Regions from separate parts of the Desulfitobacterium elongatum genome, predicted to be linked through region 1. Evidence: riboswitches for the same ligand, from Rfam matches in the RefSeq annotation. Region 1 holds a riboswitch; each other region holds the start of a gene.
The links. A riboswitch is a leader RNA that binds a small molecule or an ion and turns the genes downstream of it on or off. The one in region 1 is predicted to bind cobalamin.
Positions count from the first base shown of each region.

Region 1 (5,191 bases):
AGGCTGTCTCTGTCGAACGTCTGACAGCGCGGTATAAAAAAGGCAGGAAGGTTGGAATAATGCCTTTGATATTGTCCCAGACGCTTTCTATTTTAAGGCCTCTGGTGCGCTGACTATCGATGATGGAGATATATTCATCTTTCATTAGAGGGATGAAGCGGACGCCCAGTCCCACCAACATGGCAAAGCGGTAGGGAATTTTGAATTTCATGAGCATTAAGGTGAAGTCAGTGGGTGAGGAGGATGTAAAAAACTGCATACTTGCAAAGACAATAAGGGTGGCCTTCAGTAGACCGGTAATCGTGAGGGGGATTGCTTCACTGTAGATTTTGAAGATGCCCCATTGGTAGATTAGAACGCCTTCCCTGCAGAAGAGCAGTTGAAGGATGAGTAGCTGGAGTCCCAAAAGTAACATGATTACAATCATGACCTTATACTGCTTCAAGGAACCCGTTAAGATAAGAGAGGCCGTAAGTCCCACTAATAAAACAAGGCATAACTGAATAGCAGTTTCCAAACTCAGTGCAAAATAGATCATCAGGGCATACCAGGCTAGTTTTGTCCGAGGATCCAACGTATTTATAAGTTTTATATTTTGTTTTTCCTTTTGTTCAATGCCATAAGAAAGTCCCATTCTAACCCTCCTCAAAGGAAATAACAGGTTTGAAATTTAGCCCCAGGTCTTTTAGCGTATCAAGATGCTCCTTGAGATCATTTGTTGAGATATCCAGTTGAAGGCGATGGTTATGCAGGGCAACTAACCGGTTCGAATAGTTTTTAGCCATGGTTAGGTCGTGGGTAATAACCAGGATTGTTTTGCCATTCTTGGACAGCTCGGCTAGTTTATCCATGATCATATATCCTTGGCTTTCGTCAAGGCCCGAGGTCGGTTCATCGGCGAGGATGAATTCCGGATCACTGACGAGGATGGAGGCTAGTGCCAAAAGCTGGCGCTGACCGCGGCTTAAGCGTTGGGGATGCATTTTCTTATAGTCAAGCAGCCCCACAAATCCTAGACACTCATCAATTTTTTGATCAATTATTTCATTTTGCTCACCTCTTAACTTCAGTGAAAATCCAACCTCTTCTTCCAGGGTGCTTGCAAAAATCTGATAGTCAGGGTTTTGAAACAGAAAGCCCATGTGCGCACGAATCTCTGTAAGGTTTTCTTTATTTAGAGGTTGGTTAAAAACTTTAATCTCACCCTGAGAAGGCTTTAATAGACCGATGAGCATTTTGGCTAGGGTTGATTTTCCGGACCCATTTAATCCGATGACGGCTAAGAAGTCGCCCTTATGAATTTTTAAATGAATGTCTTTACAACCGAGCAAATTATTTTTGTACTGGTAGGAGACATTTGTAATTTCGGCTATGATTTCCCTCGGCTTACCGTTGTTCGTCAAGGAAGTGGCGCATTTCAGCCTTCCTTTTCGATGTTCAATTTGTTCCTTGTAATATTCCGCAGGCAAATACTGTTTGAAAATTTCGCCGTCCCTCATATAGAAGACTCTGTTGGCATAGTTAAGGACTTCCTCAATTCGGTCCATGACCAAAACAAGGGTTAGATTCTGAATTTTATTTAACTGACCGAGCCGCTTATATAGCTCGAAGCGGCCCAAGGGATCCAGTTCCGCGGTTGGTTGGTCAAGAATCAAAATAGGGGCATTGAGAGCCAAGACACCGGCCAAAACAACACGCTGGGCCTGCCCGCCTGAGAGCGAAGCGGTCTGTCTGTTTTCATAGCCCGTTAGACCTACAAATTCCAAAGTGTTTTTAACCGTCTGATCTATTTGTTCCAGGGGGATTTCTAGGTTCCCGAGGCCGAAGGCAACATCCTCGTATACATCCAGACTGATGATTTGGTTTTGAGGTTCCTGCATCATGTATCCCACATAGTCGGACATTTTATTGAGGGGTATGTCCTTGATATCTTGACCCATGATAGTGACTTTCCCCGTTAATTCCGCGCTATGGTAGTGAGGGATAGCGCCTGTGATCGAGTGCAGCAAAATCGATTTTCCAGAGGCTACATCTCCTGTAATGACGATGAAATCTCCCTGATTAATTTCAAGGTCAATATTTCTGAGTGCTGGTTTTTCTTCATGCGGAAATACGAGTTTCTCGATTTTGATCGTTGCAATTGTTTTCATGGCAGCTCCTAAAGCATAAAAAATTATAAAAAAAAGTCCCAGCTTTATAAAAAAGCTAGAACTTTACCATTGTCCATCTTCGCGATATTTTATAGGCAGGTCTCCTGACTTATAGACTAAGATGTACGCCTTCCCAGTTATCCCAGTGGCAAATGCACATCGTCAACATCTAATTACAGTGGTGGGTCCGTCCAGGATTTCTACCTGGTTCCCTATTATCCCTTGCGGGCACCTAAAAAATGATGTATTCAGTTGGCTTAATGTTAGAATAGTAAAATGATTTTGTCAATAGGGGATGAAATAATCATGACATAGGAAATTGCAAAAACAGCCAAGGTTCCTGCCATCAGCAGGAGCCTTGCTTATTATACGGGATTAAGAAGGATTAGCGCAATCTGTGTCGAATATTGGGAATAGTATTGCAATTCAAAACGCTTAACTGATGCTTATGGGTAATGAAATAAACTGCAAGAGGAACATATGAGTAAGTAAGGATAAGGGGCTTTTCAATGAATGTTGAAGTTTTACTTACGAATAAAAAACTATGTGTAGGTTGTAATAAATGTATAGCTAAATGCCCGGTCAAAGCAAACGTAGCGTTCTTAGATAATGGTGAAAATCGGGTTAAAACTGACCATTTGAAATGCATTCACTGTGGGGCGTGTATAGACGTATGTGATCATAAGGCCCGAGATTTTGCTGATGATACTGAGAGGTTTTTTGCTAACTTAACACGGGGAATTGGTATTTCTGTCATTGCAGCTCCTTCTATCAGATATAACTTTCCTAATTATAAACGGTTATTTGGTTATTTAAAGTCCTTAGGGGTAACGCTTGTTTACGATGTGTCGATCGGTGCAGATATCACGACTTGGGCTTATCTAAAAACCATTGAGGAGCAGAAACTAGATTCAATTATTGCTCAACCCTGCCCTGTGATTGTGAACTACATTCAAACATACCGCTCTGAACTGATTAAGTACCTTGCCCCAATCCAAAGCCCTATGATGTGCACGTCAATTTACTTAAAAAAATACAAAAGGATTGACGATAAGATAGCATTCTTGTCTCCTTGTATCGGCAAAATCGATGAAATCCAAGATAAAAATTCGATGGAACTCGTCAATTATAATGTTACCTATCAAAAAATGGAGGCCTATTTTGAAAAGAATCATATTGACCTCAACGATTACCCAGAGGTAGATTCGATAGCTGGGTTGTTGAATCAGCGATTGAGATATTAGGGAAACATCCTGACGTATCAGTTTTCGTAAACATCTCGGCATCGAGTCTTGGAGATACAGAATTACTGAAATTCATTGAGAGTAGAATTAAAGAGAGTAATCTTGAGCCTTTCCGAATTGGGTTTGAAATCACTGAAACTGCAGCAATCAGGGACTTAGATCATGCAGAACATTGGATTCAGAGGTTAAAACAAATAGGGTGTAAGTTCGCCTTAGATGACTTCGGAGTAGGCTTTCTGACGTTCAATCATCTAAAAAGGTTGCCCGTAGATTATCTTAAAATTGATGGAACCTTTATTCGGAATCTCGACGCTAGTCCTACTAATAATGCATTGGTACATGCCATCAATGCAGTTGCTCATGCCCTTGGTAAGGCGACCATTGCTGAATACGTTGAGAATGAGGAAATATGGACAATTTTACAAGAACTAGAGATAGATTGTGTTCAAGGATATTTTTTAGGAAAACCTATCCCTTTCGTAGACCAAAAAGTTGAAATCGGGTCAAGCTTATATATGGCTAAGGATATGGAGGCAACGGCAAGGGACAAAGTAGTTAATGCTTATTGTCATTTTTAAAACGAAAGACACAATCGGGCAGGATATATGCCCGATTTATTATTTAATTAATCAATACAGAAAAAGATTATTTTAGTAAGAATATGTATTGACAGAATTTTATGGAATGGTACTATTGAGATAGCACAAAGTTAGAATTATTTCTGTGTTCTAGATTAGAAAAAAGGAGAGAAGAAAGTGAAAAAAGGGAAAAAGATTATTGCTCTTGCCCTGAGCGTGCTTTTAGTCGGTATTACTGTTGCTGGTTGCGGCAGTAAAGCAAGCACGAATACAGCAAGTAGCGACACCAAATCAAAGGCTAACGATACCTTGATTTATGCGCAGGGCGCAGAGCCGAGAGGACTGGATCCGGCCCTCGTCGACGATGGGGAGTCAGCCAAGGTCATGATCAATATCTACGATGGGCTCTTAAAGTACAATAAGGATTCCACAAAGGTAGAACCCTCCCTGGCTAAGAGCTGGGATGTAAGTCCAGATGGTCTTTCCTATACGTTCCATCTCCAAGAAGGAGTTAAGTTCCATGACGGCACCGATTTTAATGCTGAGGCCGTGAAGATTAATATCGATCGTCAGATTCCTCCGCAGGTTACAGCGGATATGGCTTATGGTCCTTTCGTTTATGGTTCAGTAAAAAATGTTGAGGTCGTGGATAAGAATACCGTTAAAATCAATTTAACGGAACCTAGTACTCCCTTCCTCAGCAATTTGGCTATGGTCATGGGCGCACCGATCGTTAGTCCCAAGGCTTTAAAAGACAATAACAACAATGTCAACCAAGCACCTGTCGGAACTGGCCCCTATAAATTCGTAAAATGGGCGAAGGACGAAAACATTGTTTTAGTCCGCAATGATCAATACTGGGGGACCAAAGCTCTTACCCAGAATGTCATCTTTAAATTCATTAAAGACAACTCTGCACGTGTCGTTGCTCTGAACAACGGTGAGGCTGATATCGTTGATGGTATCGATGCGACAGTGGTTAAGCAGATCACGGATGCACAGAACAAAATCTTCCAAGCTCCAGGTATGAATATCAATTACATGGCTTACAACACCTCCAAAGCACCTTTCAATGATCCTAAGGTTCGGAAAGCAATTTCTCAAGCCATTAATGTTCCTGAAATGGTAAAGAGCCTGTATCAAGGATACTCCGAACCTGCGACCTCCATTCTCCCGACTTTCATGGAAGGTTATGACAAGAGTATTTCCCAAGTAGCCT
Region 1 is NZ_AP038772.1:569,409-574,599, forward strand. It holds gene ACZ42W_RS02545 (energy-coupling factor transporter transmembrane component T family protein) at 1-634, opposite strand, end outside; gene ACZ42W_RS02550 (ABC transporter ATP-binding protein) at 636-2,150, opposite strand; cobalamin riboswitch at 2,228-2,401, opposite strand; gene ACZ42W_RS02555 ([Fe-Fe] hydrogenase large subunit C-terminal domain-containing protein) at 2,660-3,394, shown strand; gene ACZ42W_RS02560 (EAL domain-containing protein) at 3,388-3,972, shown strand; gene ACZ42W_RS02565 (ABC transporter substrate-binding protein) at 4,150-5,191, shown strand, end outside.

Region 2 (5,191 bases), 1.5 Mb from region 1:
ATTCCATAAATTTAAATTTCTTAAGACGCTCTCCACAATTTCACGATCATGTGCTCCAAGCTCTGAAAAGGGTTTTAACCATGGGTATCGTCCCATGGAGACAATTTGTTCCACGGTATAGGGTAGAGGAGGAGTACCTTCTTGTTCAAGTACTGCAATTTGGCGAGCGAGTTCTTTATGAGAGTACGAGCTAAGAGGTTTATCGCGAAGGAGGATTTTTCCTGAGGAAAGAGAGTGTAGGCCACTCATTGAGCGAATAAGCGTCGATTTTCCACTTCCATTGGGCCCAATAATCCCGAATATTTCTCCTTCTGCAATTGTAAAGGATATGTCACATAAGACAGGAAAAGTTCCATAACGGTAGTTAACGTGTTCAAGCTCAAATAAACTCATCCCTAATCCCTCCTTAGCCTGTTTTTTAGTAAATACCCAAAAAACGGTGCACCAACAAATGCCGTAATGACTCCAATCGGAATCTCCCGTGATTCTAAAAGCGTACGAGCCAAAGTATCAGACCATAATAGAAAAATTGCTCCAGCCAAGGTTGAGACAGGAAGAAGAATTCTATGATCAGGCCCTACTGAGAGGCGCATAAGATGGGGGACGATTAACCCAACAAAGCCAATAATTCCAACGACTGAGACTGCTGCCGCAGTTAAGAGAGAGCCGACAACTAAGATAATGATTTTTTTTTGTTCAACATTCATCCCAAGGTGGGTTGCAGCTCTCTCACCGAGTGCGAGTACGTTGAGGTCTCGTTGCTGAAAGAGAAGGTAGGTTAATCCTATGAGGAAATAAGGGAGAAGAATAAACACATCTGTCCAAGTGCGATTCGCAAGACTCCCCATCATCCAGAAAACGATTTCTTGCATCTGTTGTCCTGAGATTGCGATTAAAAAGGAGAGAAATGCTCCCAGCAAGGATTGCACAACGACTCCAGAAAGAATCAGTGTTTCCCTTTCGTGTTGGCCTTGTTGCTTAGAGAGTGCTAGGACAAAGCCCAGGGAAATAAGTCCTCCTGCGAAGGAAAAGAGGGGGAGGGAAAGATGACCAAAGAACGATGAGCTTCTAAAAAATACGATAGAGGTAGCCGCACCGAAAGCGGCTCCTGAAGATACTCCGAGAATATAAGGATCAGCTAAGGGATTCCGGAGTATACCTTGAAAGGCAACCCCTGATGCAGCTAACATCGCACCCACGACCAAAGCAAGAAATACGCGTGGTAAACGCAAATTCCATACAATCGTTTCCTGAGCCATCGTCCAAGTCGCATCTAAACTCAAGAAGGGCAAATGATTCAGGAGGATTTGCCAAGTAAGATGGAAAGGGAGACGAACGGCGCCAGTCATGACGCTAAAAACCATGGAGAATAGGAGAAGAATGAACAGGCCACTGATCCACGATATACTTTTCGGGGCTAGAGTTTTGATGCTCATGCCTTTCCTTCCTCCTGATTACGTTCTTATTTAAACAGTTCTGGGTAAATAGCTTTTGCTATTGATTCTAATCCATCAACAATACGGGGACCCGGTCGAGTAACCATATCACTATCTAAATCGTAAACTTTTTTATTCTTAACTGCTTCGATAGTTTGCCAGGCTGGACGCACTAAGATTGTATCCTTCACATTGGGTAGGTAGTAAGAATAGGTGTCAAGAATGACTTGAGGGTTTTTAGCTATAACTTTTTCGGCACTGTATTGAGCCCAATCCTTAACATCACTGGCAATATTAATTCCGCCTGCTTTTGTGAGGAGCTCATTCAGAAAAGTGCCTTCTCCTGCAGTGAAAAGGTCGGGATCGACTTCAATCCACACCTTAGCTCGATCTGTAGATTTAATAGTAGCGACTTTGTCTGAAATCGTTTTTTCCTTCAGTTTCATCCCGTCAACAATTTTCTTTGCTTGTTCTTGGGCATCGGTGATTTGTCCGAATTTCTCAATGGTTTTGTATGTAGCCTCAAGACTCTGAGGATTTACCTGAACAACGGGAATCTTAAGATTTCGGATGGAGCTCACAGTTTTTTCATCCTGCATACCTAAGACGATCAAATCTGGGTTAAGCTTTAGGATTTGTTCGACATTTGGATGAAGGCTATCTTCAAAGATATATTCTACTTTTTGCTGAATCCCTTGGGGATAATCATCATATTTGGTGACGGCAATGACTTTGCCTTCTAGGCCAAGCGCAAATAAAGTCTCTGTGGAGGCGGGGACAAAGGACACGATCCGTTGAGGTTTACTCTTAAGGGTTGTTTCTACTCCCGCATCATCTTTAAAGACGAGAGGATAAATCGTTTGAAGTGAAGTTTTCTGTTCGGGAGATTTCGAGTGCTGTTGTGGAGTTTGGGTTGTGCTGCAACCACTAACGAAAATCAAGGAGAAGATAAGGGAAAATACAATCGCTGTTTTTCGGAATAATTTGACATCTCTCATCGCTTTGTTACCCCTTTCTGTGCACGTGAGGAAGAAAGAAATTGAAAAACCTTTTACCACGAGGATAAAAGGTTTTTGATTTGCTGCGTTAGAAATATTCCATTTTGCAGCGACTATTCCTTGTCCTCGAAGGATGTACGCTCGAATGAATAGGCAGGTTTTCTGGCTTATGGCAATGTATTCACGCCTTTCAGTCATAGGACAGCGGCATAGAAGAATACACTTCCATTTTACAGTGGCGGGACCGCGTCGGAATTACACCGACTTACCCTTTTACTCCTCTCAACTCATATAGGAGGAGAACCTAATCATCATGCTATATTCTTTTATTTCAATTATATAGCATGCATAAGTTAAAGTCCAAGATATTCTTTGCACCAAGTGGTTATCATTATCTTGATGGTGATTCGAATCTTTTTAGAAGAGTAAGCAAATAATAGTAAGAGAAGGATTTTACTGTATCCAATGGAATAGATTTTTCTTAGGGTAGGTTTTATGATGCCAGGGTATCGATGGAATGTGCGAACTACCAGTACTTAAGCTTAAAGGAGAGTGTTTTCTGTGAAAGATTTAATCAAAAAAGGTTTGGCATTGGGTCTAGGGTTTGCAGTTGTGAGTAAGGAGCAAATCGAAAAGGTCGTCGATGAACTTGTAAAAAAAGGAGAACTTTCCGCAAGTGAGTCCAAGGATCTGATCAACGAACTCATCCAGAAAGGCAACGAGCAGCATAAAGAGATTAATACAAAACTTCGAGATCAAGTTCAGAAGATATTAGAGGAATTGAATATCCCGAGTAAAGTGGATATCGATAGACTCGAGAAACGGATCGTGGAGTTGGAAAATGCTCAGGGAAATATTCAAGACCATACTCCTGGTAATGATTGAATTGATGACAACAAACGTTGAGAATCTTTGAGATATTAATACTGTTTTGCTAGGGGAATCGAAATGATCGGAAGAAGAATCCGTCATATCAATCGTTATCGCGAAGTCGCATCAGTTCTCGCCCGGCACGGGTTCGGCCTCATCCTAGAAGAGATGGGGCTCATTAATTTATTGTCTCTTCCAAAGCGGATTTTTCGAACCGAAGAAGAGGTGGATCCGCAAACGTTAGGAGAACGTTTGCGGATAGCGCTTGAAGAGTTAGGGCCAACCTATGTCAAAATGGGGCAAATTGCGAGCACAAGACCGGATATCTTACCAGCGTATGTGATTACTGAGCTCGAAAAACTTCAAGATCAGGTGCCTCCTTTTTCGTTTATTGAAGCGAGTAAGATCATTGAAGCCGAACTTGGGGCCGCCCCAAGCGACATCTTTATGGAATTCGATGAAACTCCTATTGCTGCAGCTTCGATTGGCCAAGTACATTATGCGGTACTCAAGTCAGGAGAGGAAGTCGCAGTCAAAGTTCAGCGACCTTTGATAGCTCATACTATCGAAACGGATCTTGAGATTCTTTTGGATCTTGCAGGGCTTGCCGAGAGGAGAATTGAGTGGGCGGCGCTTTATCATGTGAGGGACATGGTTGACGAATTTGCTCGCTCACTTCGTAGTGAGCTCGACTACAGTATCGAGGGGCGCAACGCTGAGAAGATTGCGAAGCAATTCGCTGAGGACACGACGATTCAAATCCCTAAGGTGTATTGGGAGTATTCTAAAAAAAGAGTATTAACTCTTGAGTTCATGCGTGGGGTAAAGCTTAGTCAGATTGAGAATCTCGAAAATCTTGGATATAACCGTGAGGTTCTCGCTGAAAATCTTATTAAGGCGATGTTTAAGCAAATTCTAATCAAAGGATTTTTTCATGGTGATCCCCATCCAGGAAATATCTTTGTCCTGCCAGGACAAATTATATCTTTCATTGATTTTGGGATGGTTGGTCGGCTTTCACCCGATATGAAGTACAACTTCGCCTCGCTCGTCATCGGGATGATGAGGCAAAAAACAGAGGACATGATTGATGCAGTATTTGAAATGGGAATTGTGCCCGATGATATCGATCGCAAGGTTTTGTTTCGAGATGTAGATCTCTTGAGAGAAAAGTATCTTGATGTTCCCTTGAGCCAAGTTCATCTCGGGGAAGCAGTGAATGATTTGTTTCAGATCGCTTTTCGACACCGAATTCTTATCCCCTCTGACCTCGTCCTGTTAGGGAAATCCTTGCTCAGTCTTGAAGGGATTGTTGAGCGTCTTGATCCGAATATTAGTATTGTCAATATTGCTGAACCTTTTGGGCGACAACTTCTAAAAGAACGCTTCAATCCAACGATCCTAGCGGAGAAGGCTTGGCATAATCTGAAGGAATATACTGAACTGATTATCGAACTCCCCAAGCAGACGAAGGCGCTTTTGCATACGATTCAGAGGGGAAGGACTCGGATCGAGATCATCATTCCAGAATTGGAGACCTTCTTACGAAAGCTTGATCGAATCAGTAATCAGATTTCCTTTAGTATTATCCTGTTATCCTTCAGCATCATAATGTGTGGTCTCGTTATAGCTTCTGCACTCGGGAAAGAACCTCTTGTCTTCTGGCATATTCCGGCCATCGAAGCAGGGTTTGTCGTCGCCGCAGTCATGTTTCTACTCCTGATCTTTTCGATTTTTCGATCGGGCCGGTTCTAAATATGTATACCTAATCAATCGTTCGACTCTAAACTGGAGAGCTCCATTGGTGTTAGATTAAACCTCCATTTGAACGAATATCGCTGCGGATTTGATCAAACTGTGAGTCATCTACGATAGCAGCTAGTAAAA
Region 2 is NZ_AP038772.1:2,069,380-2,074,570, forward strand. It holds gene ACZ42W_RS09815 (ABC transporter ATP-binding protein) at 1-393, opposite strand, end outside; gene ACZ42W_RS09820 (FecCD family ABC transporter permease) at 396-1,436, opposite strand; gene ACZ42W_RS09825 (ABC transporter substrate-binding protein) at 1,463-2,434, opposite strand; cobalamin riboswitch at 2,570-2,757, opposite strand; gene ACZ42W_RS09830 (phasin family protein) at 2,996-3,319, shown strand; gene ACZ42W_RS09835 (ABC1 kinase family protein) at 3,383-5,059, shown strand; gene ACZ42W_RS09840 (hypothetical protein) at 5,112-5,191, opposite strand, start outside.
Region 2: it holds a riboswitch for cobalamin, as region 1 does, so the genes downstream of both, ACZ42W_RS09825 (ABC transporter substrate-binding protein) here and ACZ42W_RS02550 (ABC transporter ATP-binding protein) in region 1, are expected to answer to the same signal.

Region 3 (5,191 bases), 1.5 Mb from region 1:
CCTTTGGAGCAACCTGATGGCTATCTTCTTGCAGACTTTATCGGCTAAACTTGGAATTGTTACAGGAATTGATCTTGCGACCCACTGCGGACAGATTTTTAGTCGAAGGACGAACATGCTTCTCTGGGTCATCACACTTTTTACCGCGATTGCAACCTATATGGCTGAATTCTTAGGTGCCACCTTAGGTTTTTATCTTCTCTTTGGGATACCCCTACTTTTGGCTGGAGCCATCACGATCTTTGTTACCTTCCTTCTCGTTTACTTACAACGCTTTGGGCAACAAGCCATTGAACGGACCATCGTCCTACTTGTAGCTGTCATAGGAATCTCCTATTTTGTCGAGATTTTCCTAGCCAAACCCGATTGGAGTAAAGTTGCTTATCATACCCTTGTTCCTAGCTTAGGCCCCGAAAGCATCCTGGTTGCAGTGGGTATGCTTGGCGCTACGGTCATGCCCCATGTCATCTTTCTCCATTCTGAGCTAGTCAAATCTCGGAGGACGAGTGAGGATATCCAAGACATCAAACGACACTTCAGGATGGAGCGTCTGGATATCGTGTTTGCTATGAACATCGCTTTCCTAGTCAATGCCGCTATGCTTATCGTGGCAGCCTCAGTATTCTATTCGAAAGGGATTCCTGTCGATACTATCGAGGAGGCGCATCGCTCCCTTACTCCACTCCTTGGACACCTCTCCAGTGGTGCTTTCGGGCTCGCCCTTCTTGCCTCCGGTCTTTCCTCATCAACCGTAGGGGCAATGGCTGGAGAATGTATGATGAAAGGGTTCATAGGACTCGATATTCCCATTAATATTCGACGGATTATCACCATTATTCCTGCTATGGTGTTACTCTGGCTAGGACTGAATCCCATGAAGATCCTTATCGTCAGCCAGGTGACCTTAAGCTTTGCACTCCCTGCTGCGGTCATACCGCTCCTCATCATTACCAGTAGAAAAGACGTGATGGGAGAAATGGCAAACCGAAAGTTCACAAATATTATCGGCTGCATCATAGTCACCTTGATTATCTCCTTAAATGCGGTACTGATTTATCTAACTCTCTTAAACTAAGAAAGTGTGGGGATCACCCACACTTTTTCTTAGTCTTCTAGCCCCTTACATCAACTCAAAATGCAAAGTTTACCCTTCCTCAAGGACGGGTTTACTTTACTAGTGTTACTTAGCTGCTACGCCTTGACTAGCGGCTAAGTAATCAATAAATTGACGGGCTGTACGTCCTGATCGCGCATTATGCTGCATAACCCAACGTAAGGCTTGCTGCCTTAACGACTCTCTCTCCATGACAATCCCTTGCTGTGTCGCTAACTCTTCAACGATTTTCAGATACCCTTCCTGATCGGGGGATGGGAAGGTCACTGTGATTCCAAATCGGTCCGCTAAGGATAACTTTTCTTCCATGTTATCCCTACGGTTGACCTCATCTCCTTGCCGTTCCGAGAAACTTTCGCGCACCAAGTGACGTCGGTTCGAGGTCGCATAAATCAAGACATTCTGAGGTTTCCCCTCTAACCCACCTTCAAGAAGGGTTTTAAGTATTTTATATTCCGCCTCAGACTCTTCAAAGGAGAGATCATCGATAAATACGATAAACTTCTGTGGCTGTTTTCCAAGAAGCTGGATGACTTTCGGATAATCTTTTAGATCCGATTTTGACAGTTCGACCAGTCTTAATCCCCGATCATAGTATTCTTGCAAAAGCGCCTTGACTAAGGAAGACTTCCCAGTTCCACGATTACCATAAAGAATGACATTATTCGCAGGGTATCCCGATAAGAAAAACTCAGTATTCTGAAGCACTATACTTTGCTCCCGTTCTTGACCAATTAACTGACTCTTATGCATCGGATCTGGACGAACCCCTTTGAGGTGACCAAAGTCGCCCTGCCACTTATAGGCAAATGAACGACTAAAAATTCCAGAACCCACCCTCTGATAGAACGAAATCAATTCATCCATCATCTCAATTGGATTTCCCTTCGCCAAAGCTTCTTTGACTTGATTCTTAGCTGTATGCAGATAGATTTCAGCTGGACTCATCTCTTTCGTTGAAAACGTTGAGTTCTCAGGAGTCCAATTCGGCCAATTTGACAGGGAAAGTGGGGATTTTAACCATATGTCTTGTGAATCTTTCTCTACTAAGGAGAATTTCTTTTGAATGACTTCCTTGATTTCTGTTGGTGTTAATTCCGAAATTTCACGCCAGATGAGAATATCACGGGTGGCCAGTTCAACAAAACTTCTTACAATCTCTTTTCTGTTACTCCGTGCTACTTGATGTGTTAATTCATTTTCATCTTCTAAGAGGAGATCCCAAAGATGCGCTGGCCAGTTCACTTCGATCGCTAAAGAACAGAAACGGTGATATTCACGATAGACTTCAGCTAGATTGTTTTCTGGCGAGGCGATGAGTTTCAAAAGAGTTTTCAACGAATGGATGACACCATCCTGATTAAGTTCGTGGAAAATGACGACTCCATCAAAAAGAAGGGAGATCCTTTGCATTTTAACATCTTTCACAATTTACACTTCCTGATTAATATATTTTGTCTATTCCTATGATAAATTTGAATGATTGTTCCTCATACCCTATTCTAATGTGTATTGCTTAAATAGCAATTAAAAACAAGTGTACTAGTACAACATTCTCTTTAAGTAATGATAACCCCTTCTTTGAGTTTTGTAAAAGGAATATTTTTATTGACAAATCGGAATTTTTTGTTATTCTTAAGATAATTTCATTATAAAAATCTTTGGTGCCCCTTTGGGGAGAATAGGGAAACCGGTGTAATTCCGGTGCGGACCCACCACTGTAAGAGATGAGCCCAAACTAAAACCACTGGCATTTGCCGGGAAGGGGTTTCGGGTGTTTGAATCTTAGCCAGGAGACCTGCCAGAGATGAAAAAGACTTTCCAGGGTGTATTGGAAAGCGACGGAGATGACGGCAAAGTCCCGACCACAGAAATGTGGCGGGACTTTATTTTTTTATCAGAAGGAGAGGATTTATGATGAGGAAAACAGAACTATCAAATGAAGTACTCCCAGTTGATGAGCTGCATGGTCTTTCAGACTTATCCAACGCAACACTCGAGGAATGTGAGTCCGCATTAACTCAACTTATCGAAGGTATTCAGGGATTAGACGGGGAGTCCATGCTGGCTGTTCAGGAACGTCTCGATTCCCTAACTAAACCACTTGGAAGTCTGGGAGTCTTAGAACACATAGCCAAACAACTTGGTGGGATTCAAAAGAACCCCTGGCCAGAAGTTGAAAAGAAAGCTGTCCTTGTCATGGCTGGAGATCATGGAGTTGTAGCCGAAAGAGTCAGCGCATTCCCACAAGAAGTTACCCCACAAATGTTCTATAATTTCTTACAGGGTGGAGCTGGCATCAATGTACTTTCTAGGCACGCCAAGGCGGAAGTTATCTGTACGGATGTCGGGATTGCTTTCCCTCTCGACCCTCCAGAACTGATGCGTAATCGAATAAAAAACGGAACTGAGAATATGGCTAAGGGCCCCGCAATGAGCCGAAAGGAAGCCATTCTCTCCCTTCTCACAGGTGCGAAAATCGCACGTCAAGCGATTCAATCCGGAGTAAAGGTCTTAGCTACTGGGGAAGTAGGAATCGGGAATACTACCCCTAGTGCAGCAATCGTCTCGGTATTCACAGGATTGCCTGCAGCCGAAGTTACGGGCCGAGGAACTGGGCTTGATGATTCAGCCTTGCTTCATAAACAAGAAGTGATTACACGGTCAATCACGGTTAATCATCCAAATCCAAACGATGGTATCGATGTTTTAAGTAAAATCGGTGGTTTAGAAATTGGTGCGCTTGCGGGTGTGATCTTGGAAGCCGCCTACTCTAGAGTTCCTGTAGTTCTCGATGGAGTCATTTCTACCGCAGCCGCTTTGATTGCTACTCAACTCTCACCGTTGTCACGCCTCTACTTGATTCCTTCACACTCCTCTGTCGAACAAGGCCACATCGCAGCTCTTAAACACCTTGAGCTAAAACCCATCATGCACCTCGATTTTCGCCTTGGAGAAGGAACAGGGGCGGCAGTCGCCTTCCACTTACTTGATGCTTCTATTCATATCCTTAATGAGATGGCTACCTTTGCTTCTGCTGGAGTTAGCGAAAAGGATAGCGAAAAGTAAATCTTTTGTTGACAAACTTTTCGGAGTAATATAATATACCCTTCTGAAATTTTCCTTTGGAGGTATATCATGTCTGATCTGATTCTCATCACGGGAGGAGCACGGAGCGGGAAGAGTAGCTTTGCTGAACTTCTTGCAGCTCATCCTGGACTTCCTGTTGTATATATCGCTACGGCCCAAGTCTATGACGAGGAGATGGCTCTGCGTGTAAAAAAGCACCGTGAACAACGCCCTTCCGATTGGAGCCTCGTGGAAGAACCTCTTGCTATTTCTTCCGTCTTGGAACACTACCGAAATGAACAGGTCGTCCTCTTACTCGACTGTGTAACTCTTTGGCTGACGAATCTCCTCCTCTCTGAATATAGTGAGGAATCAAGTGAGGATCCTTTTGCTCAGGATGAGAAAGAACAAATCATTCTTGATCAAGTTCGAAGGGTTGCCCATCTCGCCCAGGATATTGTTCCTCAGGTGATTATGGTGACGAATGAAGTGGGGCAAGGAATTGTTCCGGATAACCCTTTATCGCGGGCCTACCGTGATCTAGCCGGGAGAGCAAATCAACTCCTTGGTCGTACAGCCTCTAAAGTCTATTCCGTCGTTGCCGGATATCCAATGGAGATCAAAGAATCTGGACAAGTACTGATAGATTCCCTAAAGCGGGAAGTGAAGATACAAAAATGAGGAAATTACAGATTGCTCTGACCTTCTTGACTCGTATTCCTTTTCCTAACCCCAAAGACGTTTCTCAAGAGGAATTCACCCAGAGTCAGCACTATTATCCCGTCGTCGGACTCCTTCTTGGTGGGATTCTCTGTGTAAGTTCAACCCTATTACTCTCCTGGTATCCTCCACTTATCACAGGAGCTCTCCTCCTAATCCTGCAATTAGTCCTCACAGGAGGAATCCATCTTGATGGCTTTATGGATAGCATGGATGGGCTGTTATCCGCTCGTACCCCCGAACGCATGCTGGAAATTATGAAGGATAGCAGGGTCGGCGCCTTTGGAG
Region 3 is NZ_AP038772.1:2,038,625-2,043,815, reverse strand. It holds gene ACZ42W_RS09675 (Nramp family divalent metal transporter) at 1-1,075, shown strand, start outside; gene ACZ42W_RS09670 (ATP-binding protein) at 1,181-2,542, opposite strand; cobalamin riboswitch at 2,760-2,934, shown strand; gene cobT (nicotinate-nucleotide--dimethylbenzimidazole phosphoribosyltransferase) at 3,032-4,183, shown strand; gene cobU (bifunctional adenosylcobinamide kinase/adenosylcobinamide-phosphate guanylyltransferase) at 4,253-4,864, shown strand; gene cobS (adenosylcobinamide-GDP ribazoletransferase) at 4,861-5,191, shown strand, end outside.
Region 3: it holds a riboswitch for cobalamin, as region 1 does, so the genes downstream of both, cobT (nicotinate-nucleotide--dimethylbenzimidazole phosphoribosyltransferase) here and ACZ42W_RS02550 (ABC transporter ATP-binding protein) in region 1, are expected to answer to the same signal.

Region 4 (5,191 bases), 1.6 Mb from region 1:
GGGAGTCTTAGTGGCGGTTAGTCATGAATAAAAGTGAAAAGGAGCTGTCTTTTCATGAATGTCATTTGACATCATTTTAAGACAGCTCCTTCAAACGTTTTAGCTTAATGGTTATGCTTTTTTACTTGAAGAATTTCTTTCGCAAGCATACAATTACCTCCGACATTAATATTGATATTCATTCTCGTTTCAATAAAGTATAATTATTTCTTATAAATTTGCTATGAATAAATTATGAATATTTTATGAACACGTTTATACATTAGGTCTACTGTTTTTTGGTAGAATCTAAAATTTATTCATAAAAAATTCATAAGTTTTTCATGAGTAATCCACAAACATTATGTATCTTAGCTTTATAGTGACAACTTATTAAACAGAAAGGAGATGTCACATGAAAAAAATAATTTACACAGCTATCCTTGGCGCTTTTCTTATGCTTGTTCCAGCCCAAACAGTACAGGCTGCTTTGGGAGATACCTTGTTAAAAGTAGGGGCAACCGGTTCAGATGTCGTTCAACTGCAAACAGAACTCAACTATTTAGGTTATAATGTCGGCAACGTCGATGGAATCTTTGGAGCAAATACTCAAGCTGCAGTAAAATCTTTTCAATCTGCCCAATCCTTGAATGTGGACGGAATAGTCGGCCCAATTTCGGGTAACAGACTTGACTCTCTTTATGCTGCGAAAGTCGGTCAAAAGAGTACTACCCGTCAAGAGAAAGCAAATGCTATTATCACAACCGCTAAAAAGTATATTGGTGTTCCATACTTATGGGGTGGAACATCGCCTAAGACGGGTTTTGACTGTTCAGGTTATGTGCAATATGTCTTTGCCCAAAACGGGATTTCGTTACCTAGGGTTTCCCGTGATCAGTACAAAATTGGAACTTCCGTGGACTTTAATAACCTCCAGCCGGGAGACTTAGTCTTCTTTTCCATTGCAGGAGACGGGATTGTCGACCATGATGGCATCTATATAGGAAATGGCCAGTTCATCAACTCCTCCAGTTCCAAAGGTGTTGCTATTTATAATCTTGGTCCCTATTGGAAATCAGTTTATCTTGGCGCTAAACGAGTATTCTAATCCTCTTCGGGCTCTTCCATAAACATGGAGAAATGACTAAAGGCTCAGACCCTTAATAATTGGTCTGAGCCTTTCTCATAATTGGTTTTCATTAGGCAGTAACATGAACCTGATCGAAAATCAATAGTACAAACACAGATAATCCTGAATTCCATAAACTAATCAGAGATTTATGAAAGGATGGTACCTATGAATACTCATCAAATGCATCCTGTTAGTATCATAAAAACTGTTCAAGATTGTGAAGTAATGTGTGAACACATGATTACCCATCTTCTCATTCATTTCCAAGATCTTCATTTAAGACTTGGGTAATTACAACTACTACGAGATTGCGCAGATGTCTGTACACTAACAGCTAAATACCTTGCCCGCCATAGCGCTTTCAGCAAACTACTAGCAAGCCTTTGCGCAAGTATTTGTGAAGCATGTGGAAATGAATGTGCAAAATTTCCCGATCAGGAATCTCAAAAATGTGCACAAATTTGTTTACACTGTGCTAGGGAATGTCGAACGTTTGCAATGTAATAAGTGTCAAAAGCCAGGAGAGCAACCCTCTCCTGGCCGTTTTCTTGGATTTTCACCGTTATTTATTAGCAGATAGCAGGAATTTTCAAAGGCTTATTGAATAATTATATCAGAACAATTTAATATCTAGGGAACAGGTGCTTGCGATTATTTTAGTCGCCGCTTAATAGGGAAGCCGGTGAAAAACCGGCGCGGTCCCGCCACTGTAAAGGGGAGTTACCTTAAAAATGTCACTGGGGTATACCTGGGAAGACTTAAGGCAACGAAGAACCTAAGCCAGGAGACCTGCCTGTTCTGAACACCATTGATCTGCGAGTGATAGGGAGGTGGAAAAAATTACAGAAATAGCAACACTCTCACTGATGCTTACTTCATATGCATTAGGGTTGGTTCATGGATTGGACTCTGACCATGTTATCGATGTTACGGACTTTGTAAGCCAAGATCCAAGACCATCACAGGCTGTTCTATTCGGGAGCAAGTTCGGTTTCGGACATACTTTTACTGTTCTGGTAGCCGGATTATTGACGTTTACTCTTAAAACGGCCCTTCCTGAGCATTTTGAGCAGGCCTTTACCCTCTTCTCCGGGATTTTACTCATGTTATTAGGCATCTGGGGTATTCACCGTCGGATTATCCGGCCTATACGTCAAAGGCATCAGCACATTTCTGTGCCCGAAATGACTAGACTAGACAAGCGAGTATTTCGCTGGGGTCCACTCTTTACAGGCTTTATGACCGGGTTAGTGGGTACCGCTGGTGTTATGCTGTTTGGCCCGGTAGCTGCTGCACCCAATATCTATTCAGTAGGCATGTTTATTTCAATCTACGGTTTTGGTGTAATTTCTAGTATGAGTTTTTATGCATTGATTGCCGGGAAGTGTTTCAGCAGTTTATTTAACCGCCCCCGGGGCGAGAAACTCGTCAAGCTAGTCTCCTTTGTTCCCTCTTTTCTGAGCATTGGTCTAGGAACGATTTGGGTGGTACGCTTTGTAGAAGGAGTACTAACTGTCAAGAAATTGATGCATGGGTAGATTGTAAACAACCAGCGTTAAACTGCGAAATGGTACTTAGTGCACTCTGCTCTGGAATCAAAAATGAATAACCTAAAACAAGGAGTGTTGCCCATCGGCTATACTCCTTGTTTTCTTTCTCCCTCTTTGAACATCAATCTTTAAGCGATATTTACCGACCTCCCATGTTCAAGTCTGACCCGGCGCTGAGCCAGTTCTCCAACCTCATTGTCATGGGTAACCATGACAATAGTGTGCCCCTCACGATGGAGTTCCCTAAAAATCTCAATCACTAATTTTTCATTATCCTCATCCAAATTTCCTGTCGGTTCATCCGCTAGAATGAGTGCTGGGTAATTGATTAAGGCCCGGGCAATGCAAACCCGTTGTTGTTCACCACCGGATAATTGACTCGGTAAATGCAGGGCACGATGCCCTAATCCTACCCTTTCAAGAGCAGCCAGGGCCTCTTTTTCATCAGGAAGGCTGTGATAATATTGGGCTACCATGACATTCTCTAACGCACTTAAATGTGGAATCAAGTGGAACTGTTGAAAGACGAGTCCAATTTTATCGCGGCGGATCTCTGTTAATTCTTTATTCGAACGATGCGTAACATCCACCCCGTCAATCAAGACTTTGCCCCCTGTAGGCTTATCCATACACCCAATGATGTTTAGCAATGTACTTTTTCCTGATCCGGAAGGACCCATGATAGAAACCCATTCCCCAGGAGCTACATCCAGACTAAAATCTTTTAATGCATAAACATTGCCATAGGCTTTTGATACATCCTTCATTTCTAGGATATTCATAACCCTTCCCCCTTCTATTCACCCTTTAACACCAACGCGGGGTCAATATTTGCTGCTGCCCGGACGGGCAAGAGAACTGCAGCCCAAGCTACAAGAACCGCTAAAATAATCACAACAATTGTCACAAGAGGACGCAGCGTTATATAGGATTTAAATACACTAAGACCAATGATTTGAGCTATGCCCCAGCCCACAACTGAGCCTAACACTCCCCCCAGTATTCCTAACAGAGCACCTTCTCCCAGAAATTCACCGGCAATAGTCCGATTAGGAGCACCTAAGGCCTTACGTAGCCCAATTTCCTTCCTCCGTTCTACGACCATGGCCATCATAGTACTTGAGACACACAGCAAAGTAGAGGCCAGAATTACAAGCACGACCAGATAGACTAATGACCGAATCTTTTCGAGAATTACCCCTTCGGAACGGGCAACCTGTTGAATAGGATTCGCCTTAATGCCCGGTTCAACCTGATTGATCCGGCTAGCCAGAGCATTTAACTCATCGGAGTTGCCCATGAGGCTTAAATAGACTGTGTGGATCTGTCTCTTTTGAGCAAAAAGCTGTTGGGCAGTACTGAGTTCCACGAAGATTTGATAATCCTCTGTACTCCCGGTTGACACAGTACCGGTTACAACAAACTTACCTACACTGCCGGTTTCTTCAGCATTGATATCCAGTTTTTGACCCACTTTTACTCTTAGTTTTTCCGCAAGGGCAGTACCTACCAAAATCTGGTCCGGCTCATTGGGCCATGTGCCCTCAACACGCCAATAAGGGCTTACCTTTTGGATATCCTCAAAGTTTACCCCTACCGCTACAAATTTTTGCTTCTTTGCTGTGGCTAATCCATACAGATATGGAGCATACCCAATTCGCTTTTCCTGCGGAATTTCTTGTAAAATACGTGCAACGGCATCCTGATCTAGAGTTGTACCTTCTTTTCCTAGAGAAGGTACAACAACCAAATTGGCCCCGTAACTGCGCAACTCTTTGCTCATCTTGAGTGAAATATCATAATAGACGTTTAAGAGCCCTGAAATTACCCCTGTTCCCAAAATTAGAGCCAAAAGGGCAATAGCGACCCTGGACTTACGATTTTTCAAAGCGGCGACGACCATCCTTAAGTACATTGCCCGCTTGCTCATTTTCATGCCCTCCTTATCTGCCGTGTAAAACTTCAGCCGGACGTAGGTTTGTAAGCATTTTAATGGCGGATACGCTGCCCATGAGAGCCACTCCAACTGAAATCATCAGAACGATAGGCAGAACCATCAACTTAACCGTCAAGACTGAACCGAATACCGCTTGCCCAATAATTTGAGCAAAGCCCAAACCCAGTAAATAACCTAACAAACCACCCATGACCGCACTAATCAACGTTTCACTCACAAAAAGCAGGATAACCTGCCAGTTCTCTGCGCCTAAAGCTTTGAGCAAGCCGATTTCCTTACTCCGCTCAAGTACTTTGGTCGTCATCAGGCTGGAAATTCCCAAAGCAGCACTGATTAAAGCTGCTACGGTTAAAAGCATCATGAGAAGTTGAATCTTGCTTAAGATAAGCCCTTCAGAATCTGCAACTTGTCTAATGGCTTTAGCTTTTACACCGGGTAGGATTTCTTCTATTTGATAAGTAATTGCACTCACATACGCTGTGCAATACCAACGTTCATATTCTTCAGCGGTTAAAGATTTAGGGTCCTTCTCCGCTTTCTGAGCCAGTTCATTTTCTGGTGTCGTTAGTGCGC
Region 4 is NZ_AP038772.1:3,761,528-3,766,718, forward strand. It holds gene ACZ42W_RS17860 (C40 family peptidase) at 395-1,087, shown strand; partial or broken gene ACZ42W_RS17865 (four-helix bundle copper-binding protein) at 1,466-1,615, shown strand; cobalamin riboswitch at 1,734-1,922, shown strand; gene ACZ42W_RS17870 (hypothetical protein) at 1,942-2,649, shown strand; gene ACZ42W_RS17875 (ABC transporter ATP-binding protein) at 2,790-3,443, opposite strand; gene ACZ42W_RS17880 (ABC transporter permease) at 3,458-4,591, opposite strand; gene ACZ42W_RS17885 (ABC transporter permease) at 4,605-5,191, opposite strand, start outside.
Region 4: it holds a riboswitch for cobalamin, as region 1 does, so the genes downstream of both, ACZ42W_RS17870 (hypothetical protein) here and ACZ42W_RS02550 (ABC transporter ATP-binding protein) in region 1, are expected to answer to the same signal.